Regions from separate parts of the Streptomyces sp. NPDC004266 genome, predicted to be linked through region 1. Evidence: riboswitches for the same ligand, from Rfam matches in the RefSeq annotation. Region 1 holds a riboswitch; the other holds the start of a gene.
The links. A riboswitch is a leader RNA that binds a small molecule or an ion and turns the genes downstream of it on or off. The one in region 1 is predicted to bind cyclic di-AMP.

Region 1 (4,173 bases):
TGCCGGGTGGTGCGGGCCCGGGGCGCCGCCCGGATCGTCCTCGCCGTCCCGGTGGCGCCACGGGGCTGGACGACCCGCGTCGGCGACGATGCCGACGAGGCCGTCAGCGTGCACACGCCGGACCTCTTCTTCGCGATCGGGCAGTTCTACCAGGACTTCTCGCAGACCCCGGACGCCGAGGTCATCGCCTGTCTGGACCGGAGCGGAGCCGGGCGGGACCCCGTCGCGCAGGGCACGGACGTGCGGATCCCGGTCTCCGGCGTCACCCTCGACGGACGGCTCGTGGTCCCCGAGGGCGCCGGCGGCATCGTCCTGTTCGCCCACGGCAGCGGCAGCAGCCGCCACAGCCCCAGGAACCGGGCGGTCGCCGGGGGGCTCAACCGGGCGGGCCTCGGGACCCTCCTCTTCGACCTGCTGACCGAGGAGGAGGCGGGGGACCGGGAGCGTGTCTTCGACACCCCGCTCCTCGCCGGGCGGCTCGCCGGGGCCACGGAGTGGCTGGCCGGGAGGCCCGAGAGCACGGGACTCCCGCTCGGGTACTTCGGCGCGAGCACGGGCGCGGCCGCCGCGCTGTGGGCGGCCGCCGACCCCGCGTCACCCGTGAGCGCCGTCGTCTCGCGGGGCGGCCGGCCGGACCTCGCGGCCGAGCACCTGGCCCGGGTGCGCGCTCCGACGCTCCTGGTGGTGGGCGGCGCGGACGCGATGGTCCTGGACCTCAACAGGCGGGCCCTGGCACTGCTGCGCTGCGAGAACCGGCTCGCCGTGGTGGGGGGCGCCGGCCACCTCTTCGAGGAGCCGGGCGCCCTGGAGGAGGTGGCGGACCTCGCCACCTCCTGGTTCGCCGAGCACTTCCGGCGTCAGGGGATCAGTACGCCGAGTTGACGTTGTCGATGGAGCCGTAGCGGTCGGCCGCGTAGTTGCAGGCGGCGGTGATGTTGGCGACCGGGTCGAACAGGTCCATGGAGGTGCCGGGCACGTGATAGGCGAGGAAGGTCGGCTCGATGACCTGGAGCAGGCCCTTGGAGGGGGTGCCGGCGACCGCGTTGGAGTCCCAGAGGTTGATGGCCCGGGGGTTCCCGGACGACTCGCGCATGACGTTGCGGTAGATCCCGTCGTAGGAGCCGGGGATGCCGTGCTGGCCCATGATGGCCAGGGACTCCCGGATCCAGCCGTCGAGGTTGTCGGCGTAGTTCGTGGCGGCCACGGGGGCGGCCTGGCCGGCGGCGGGGGCGGGGGCGACGGCCGGGACGGCCTGCGCGGCGGAGGCGCCCGTACCGGTGGCGACGGCGGGAGCGGCCGGCCGGCGCTCGGAGCGGCTCGCCCGTTCGGTCGTGGCGGACTTCTTCGCCTTCGCCTGCGGGGGAGTGGCCTTGGCGGAATCCCGACGGATCGTCAGTTCGAGACCGGGGTGAATGAGTGACGGGTCGTCACCCACGACGCTCTTATTGGCACGGTAAAGGCTCTTCCAGCCCCCCTGAATTCCCTTCTTGTGGGCGATCAGGGAAAGCGAGTCACCACTCACGACGGTGTACGTGCGCGCGGCGGCAGGGGCGGCGGGAGCCTTGGCGGCGGCCTGCGCGGCGGGAGCGGCGAGGGACTGGGCGGCGGTCTCCGGGGCACCGGACACGGGCGCGGCGTCGGCGACGGCCGGGGCGACGAGCGGCAGGGCGAGTGCGGCGCCACCCGTGCCGACCAGGGCGAGGCCGCGGGAGACGGGGCCGCGGCGGGGGCGGCGGTGCTTACCGTGAGCAGGCATGACGGTTTCCTCTCCGGCGCCTGCGGGGTGAGCTGTCGGGTTCGGACGGGAGATGTCCGGCCGCGCGCACGCGGCTTCACCCCGAGCCGTTCCGGATTCCGGACCGGCGTATTCGTGGGTCCCCCGCTCCTGCCGTCGGGTGAAAAGGGAGGTTTACCGAGCGGCGGCAGGATTGGGCGTTCCGCTCGAATGGAGGTGACCGTAGGCCAGTAATGCGACGGATAACAAGGGGAGGGGACCCCGTGTATCCGGAAATGGATCACGAAATTCGGGCAATTCAAGATCGATGCCGTCCGGGAGGCCTCGAACTTCCTTGTCCGGTACGGGCTGGGGGAGGGCGTCGCCGGGTGGTCGGACCGCGCGAGTGAGTCGTGTCACTCAAAGCGCAATGTCCGATTTAGTATGTAATTCCATTCATGGGTAAATGAGGTGGTAATTCACTCGATGGGGTGTTCGTGAAGAGGGGGGTGGGGTGGTGTGAGGTGGGCAACTCTCTTGGGGGTGTAAAAGTCGCAAAACAGACATTCCATCTTGAAAGATGGAGGGAGTCGACTCAGGAGACACCCCTATGCCGCCCTCCGCTTCCCTGCTCAGCCCCGACGCCCTCGACCGCGAGGCGGCCGCCCTCTTCGAGAGCGTCACCTGGCAGCGGATCGTCACGGACTGGAACGCCCCCCAGGAGCCGCCGTCGGCGGAGGAGGGCTGGCGGGCGCTGCTCAGCGTGCCGGTGGACCGGCTCGTGGCCGACGCCCTGGCCGCCCTGCCCCCGGCGCTCCCCGCCGAGCGCCGTCTCCCGGGGCGGCTCGGAGCCGTGCTGCCGGACCGGCTGCACACCTGGCGCCGCATCGGCCAGGCCGAGCTCCGGCCCTCGGTCCACCTCGGCTACGCGCGCCTGGTGCTGACGGAGTGGGGCTGGCAGAACGCCCCGTACAAGCTGCGTGACGTGCGGGGCGCCCGGTGCGTCTGTGGGGCTCTCCTCGCCGCCCACCGGCTCGGCTACGGCAGCGCCGACACCATGAACGAGGCGGCCGCCTGGATCATGACCGAACTGCGGTCGCGCGGCTGGCAGGGTCTGATCGGGCCGTGGAACCGGGCCCCCGGCCGCACCGGGGCCGACGCCGTGGCGCTCCTCGACGCCACGGCCCGGCGCGCCGCGCACGCCGGCCGCTGACGCCACGCCGCCCCGGTGCCGGGCGGCGACCGGGAGGCCGCCGCCCGGCACGCGGGGAGGGGGATCAGCCGCTGACGCTCGGGGCCCCGGTCTCGATGTGGCCGGTGTACCGGCGCGACCAGCTTCCGTCGATGTCGGCGAGGATCGTGAAGTCGTACCAGCCGCCGTTGTACGCCACCGCGTTGAAGAAGTCCTCGCGGCTGGAGTTCGCCGGCACCGTGTAGGTCCACGGCCCGTCCGAGCGGTAGGCGTTCGAGCGGATCGTGAAGGTGACGGGACCGGCCGAGGTGTTCGTCATCCTGAACCACAGGGCCGTCCTGCCCGTCCCCGCCTCGGGCGCGAACCGGGCCGCCACCTCGACGGCCTTGCCCGCCTTGGAGGCGTCCCCGACGAAGCGGCGCAGGAAACGGTTCGGGCCCATCATCGAGATGTCGTACTTCCCCGAGCCCGAGCCGAGGCCGATGTTGAAGTAGTCGGTGGCCGTGCCGCCGGGGTCGACGGTGTACTGCCAGGCGGCGGTGTCCCGGTACTGGTGCGGATGGATCGAGAAGTGCGCCGAGCGCTTGGCCTCCGCGCCCTGGTTGGTCATGGAGAACCAGGCGAGGATCTTGCCCGCGGCGCCGAACTCGAAGCGGTCGAGGTTGCCGTTCACCTGGTAGGGCAGGGCGCGCGCCGGCCGGGTACCGGACTCCTGGACGGGCAGCGCGTTGTTCTGCGGTGCCGGGTTCGGCAGCGGGCCGCAGGTGGCCTGCCCGATCACCTTCGCCGTGGACGGAAGGCCGGCGGGCACTCCGTACACCGGGTTGGCGAAGTCGAAGACCCCGGTCAGGTCGCCGGTGACCTTGCGTCGCCAGGCGCTGATGTGGGGGCAGGCGGCCGGGGTGCCGAGGGCCGTCGTCCAGCTCTCCATGAAGCGCAGGACCGACGTGTGGTCGAAGACCTCGGAGCTCACCCAACCGCCCCGGGTCCACGGGGACATGACGATCATCGGGACGCGGAAGCCCAGGCCGATCGGCACGCCGTCGAGGTACTCGCCCGCGGTGCCCGGAGGGGCGACCGGCGGCGGCACGTGGTCGAAGAAGCCGTCGTTCTCGTCGTAGTTGAGGAAGAGCACCGTGGAGTCGAACACCTCGGGGTTCGCGGCGAGCGCCCGGTAGACGAGGTCGACGAAGTGGGCGCCGTCGCCCGGAGGGGCGTAGGGGTGCTCGGAGAAGGCCTCGTTCGCGACCACCCACGAGACCTGCGG
Region 2 (4,173 bases), on a different contig from region 1:
TCGGAGGTCGCCAGCACGGCGAGCGCTTCTTCACGGGTCGGCAGCTCGCGCCGCAGCCCCTTCTCCACCAGCGTGTTCAGCAGGTCCATAACCGCAGATCCTTGCCTACCGCCCGCCCCCGGGCCAAGGAGGAACCGAACAAACGCCCCCGATCGAGGTGTGTGGATGACCACATCCCCACCTCGGCGTCCTGCGGTTAGGGTCTGTGCGCTGCCTACAAAAGGATCGCCGCATGCCACGGGACGAGGACGCACGCGCCGCGGGCGCCGACGACGCACGGGCCGCGGACCCGCGCCGCACCGCCTTCGACTGGACCGACGCCGAGGCGCGCCGCCGGGCCGAGGCCGGTCTCGTCCGGACGCTGCGGCCCCGGGCGGCCGAGTCGGACCTCCTGGACCTGGCGGGCAACGACTACCTCGGCCTCACCCGTCGCGCCGAGGTCACCGAGGCGGCGGCCGAGGCGGCCAGGCGCTGGGGCGCCGGCTCCACCGGCTCGCGGCTCGTCACCGGCACCACCCGGCTGCACACCCGTCTGGAGCGCGAACTCGCCGAGTTCTGCGGCTTCGAGGCGGCCCTCGTCTTCTCCTCCGGCTACACCGCGAACCTGGCCGCGCTCACCGCGCTCGGCGGCCGGGACGCGCTGATCGTCTCCGACGCCTCCAACCACGCCTCGATCGTGGACGGCTGCCGCCTCGCGCGCGCCGAGACCGCCGTCGTCCCGCACGCCGACGCCGAGGCCGTCGCCAAGACCCTGGACGCGCACCCGGGACGCCGGGCCCTGGTCGTCAGCGACTCCGTCTTCTCCGTGGACGGCGACAAGGCCCCGCTCCCCGAGCTCGCCGAGGCCTGCCGCGCGCACGGCGCCGGACTGGTCGTCGACGACGCCCACGGCTTCGGCGTCCTCGGCGACGGCGGCCGGGGCGCCCTGCACGAGGCCGGGCTGGCGGGCGACGAGGACGTCGTCGCCACCCTCACCCTCTCCAAGTCCCTCGGCAGCCAGGGCGGTGCCGTCCTCGGCCCGGCCCGGGTGATCGAGCACCTGGTGAACGCGGCCCGCACCTTCATCTTCGACACCGGCCTCGCCCCGGCCGCCGCGGGCGGAGCGCTCGCGAGCCTCCGCCTGATCGCGGCCGAACCGGGTCTCGCCGCGCGGGCCCGCGCCGTCGCCGGGGCGCTGCACCGGCTGCTCACGGAGGCCGGGCTGACCTCCGCCCGGCCCGACGCGGCCGTCGTCTCGGTCCACGCGCCCTCCCCGGAGGCGGCGCTGCGCTGGGCGGCGGACTGCCGCGAACAGGGCCTCGCCGTCGGCTGTTTCCGGCCCCCGTCCGTCCCCGACGGCATCTCGCGGCTGCGCCTCACGGCCCGGGCCGACCTGACGGACGCGGAGATCGGGCGTGCGGTGGAGACGGTCCTGCGGACCGCACCGCGGGTCTGACGACCCGTCGGGAGGTCCAAGGACGTTCTCCGGCAGCAGAGTTCACCGCTTCGGGCGACAGATGGGGACATATCTTGGTGGAACGCCTGCCGGGGCGGCACGATCGGTGGCACTCTGACGCGTAGCGCGATCCGGGGCCGAAGCCCCGGCGGGAAAGGGACAGCGTCGCCATGGCAGACCACCAGGAAGCATCCGTCACGCTGCCGAGCGATCCCGCGTCGGTCCCCACCGCCCGGCGGTACGTCGCGGAGGTCCTCGACGGATGGGGCCTCGACGGTGCCGACGACCTGGCGGACGCGATCCGCCTGATGGTCTCGGAACTGGCCACCAACGCCGTCCTGCACACCTTCGGGCAGTCGCCCACCTTCACGGTCGACGTCCGCCTGGAGCGCGACGAGCGCCTCCACATCGGCGTCACCGACAGCCACCCGCGCTGGCCGCGCCGTCTTCCGGCGGCGGTCCAGCAGGACAACGGCCGGGGCATGGTCATCATCCGCTCCCTGGCGGCGGAGGCGGGCGGGCGGCTCTCGGTCACTCCGACCGAGGAGGGCGGCAAGACCGTCTGGATCACCCTCCCGTGGGCCCAGGAGGCCGTCTCGTACGTCTAGGGACCGATCCGGAGACAGGCCCTGTCCGGGGACGGGCCCCGGCGCTCCCCGGCGCAGGGGTGCGGCGGCGCCACCGCACCCCTGGGGCGGGGTCACGGGCCCGTCCGGGCCCGGGGCCGGGTCAGTGCCCGGCGGGCGTCATCGGACGCGGCCGTAATAGACCTTCGACGTCCAGATCTTGTCGAGCTTCACCCAGGATCCCGTCTTGGGCGAGTGCCAGATCTTGCCGCTGCCGGCGTAGATGCCCACGTGGTAGACCCTCCCGCCGGAGTGGAAGAAGACCAGGTCCCCCTGTTGCCTGCCGGACGCGGAGACGTGCCGGGTGCTGTTGTACTGCTGCTGCGCGGTGCGGGGCAGCGACTTGCCCGCCTTCTTGTACGCGTAGAGCGTCAGACCGGAGCAGTCGAACCGGGACGGCCCGGCGCTCCCGTACCGGTAGGGGGCTCCCTTCTTGGACGCGGCGACGCTCAGTGCCTTGTTCGCGTAGGTGGTCGCCGCCTGGGCCTCGGGTGCCGCACCCGGTGCGAGCATCGTGCCGCCGACGGCGGCGAGGGTGAGAGCCGAGACGGCTCCGGCCCGGGACAGCAGGGACGGGACGTGCATCTGCGCAGTCATGCGCAACCCTTCGTCAGCCGCCTGCGAAGGATGACCTGTCGGGTTCGGGCTGGCGAAGATGCCCGGCCGCGGCTGCGGCTTCACCCCAAGGGACGGCCCCGCTGCGGAAACAGCGCGTACGTCCCGTACTGCTCGGGTCCTCCACTCCTGCCGATCCACTCCTGTCGACCAGACGTCCGGGACGGCGGCAGGACTCGGCGTCCGCCCGGACCGCCCCGCCTCGGATGGCGGGGGCTTGTCGTCGACAGGGATCTTGACCTACACCCGGGGCGAAATCCGAGTTGAAACGGCCATATGTGAGGCTCCTCACGACTGATCCATTCGGGTGGACAGGTTGCTTTCGTGATCGCCGGAGGTTTGGGCTACGAGCCCCGCACCAGCGATGGAACGTCCCATTCCGCCAGATGCGTACACCTGTTGCGCAACTCACCCCGCACATATGTCGACTCATCGACTACGCCGAACGAGGGAGCGATCCTGCGTCGCGTGTCGGCCGTACGGACCTCGACACGACATGCCGGAATGTCAACTCGCCCGTGCGCGGGGGACGGTGACGCGGTCGGCGCGGCGCTCGCCGTCCAACACCCGCAGGGCGCGCGCCAGGGTGTCCGCGTGCACCTCGCTCTCGCCCCGCATATGCATGACCGTCAGGGCCTCGCGCAGCGCCTCCGCGCGTCCCACCAGCGCTTGTGCCGCCCGGAGCGCCCCATAGGTATGCATGCCCCTGGATGGGTTGATCTTCCCCAGGAGGTCGACGACTTCGAGGTACGCGTCGATCAACTGGCCCTCGGCCCGCGTCAGTGCGGGCAGCGGCGGCAGCTCGGGCACCACGGCCGGCTCACCGCGTCGCGCCGGCGTCGCGCCGGCTCGTGATCACGTGGTCCACCAGTCCGTACGCGACGGCCGCGGGCGCGTCCAGGACGGTGAGGCGGTCGAGGTCGGCGTCGATCCGGTCCCGGCTCTGCCCGGTGTACTCGGTGAGCATCCCGGCCGTCAGGGCGCGCAGCCGGAGCAGTTCGCGCGCGTGGATGTCGAGGTCGCTCGGCTGTCCCCGGAGGGGCTCGTCCACGGCCGGCTGCCGGAGGGTGATCCGCGCGCCGGGGAGGACGTGCCGCTTCCCGGGGGTGCCCGCGGCGAGCAGCACGGCGGCGGTGGACACGGCCTGGCCCAGGCAGGTGGTCTCCACGTCGCAGGCGAGCGTCCGCATCGTGTCGTGGATGGCGGTCATGGCGCTGATCGAGCCGCCGGGGGAGTTGACGTAGAGCGCGACGTCCTGGTCGGGGGCGGCGTATTCGAGGTGCAGGAGCTGGGCGATGACGTCGTTGGCCGAGGTCTCGTCGATCGGCGTGCCGAGGAAGACGATCCGGGATTCGAGGAGCTTCGAGTACGGGTCGAGGGTCCGGGTTCCGAAGCTCGTCCGCTCCGTGAACTCGGGCAGGACATGACGGGCGTCCATGGCTGAGCACCTCCAGCTGTCTGTAAAAAATGTACAGGACGTACAGGCCGTAAGATGGG

Region 2: another riboswitch for cyclic di-AMP. It lies ahead of ACFYUZ_RS21900 (C40 family peptidase); the one in region 1 lies ahead of ACFYUZ_RS27255 (transglycosylase SLT domain-containing protein).

What each region holds. Positions count from the first base shown of each region.
Region 1 covers NZ_JBIAMM010000012.1:182,039-186,211, reverse strand. The annotation lists gene ACFYUZ_RS27260 (phosphoribosyltransferase family protein) at 1-882, shown strand, start outside; gene ACFYUZ_RS27255 (transglycosylase SLT domain-containing protein) at 866-1,756, opposite strand; cyclic di-AMP (ydaO/yuaA leader) riboswitch at 1,761-1,945, opposite strand; gene ACFYUZ_RS27250 (hypothetical protein) at 2,325-2,927, shown strand; gene ACFYUZ_RS27245 (phosphocholine-specific phospholipase C) at 2,992-4,173, opposite strand, start outside.
Region 2 covers NZ_JBIAMM010000009.1:2,553-6,725, forward strand. The annotation lists gene bioB (biotin synthase BioB) at 1-89, opposite strand, end outside; gene ACFYUZ_RS21890 (8-amino-7-oxononanoate synthase) at 233-1,435, shown strand; gene ACFYUZ_RS21895 (ATP-binding protein) at 1,606-2,043, shown strand; gene ACFYUZ_RS21900 (C40 family peptidase) at 2,182-2,658, opposite strand; cyclic di-AMP (ydaO/yuaA leader) riboswitch at 2,662-2,783, opposite strand; gene ACFYUZ_RS21905 (hypothetical protein) at 3,184-3,489, opposite strand; gene ACFYUZ_RS21910 (ATP-dependent Clp protease proteolytic subunit) at 3,497-4,114, opposite strand.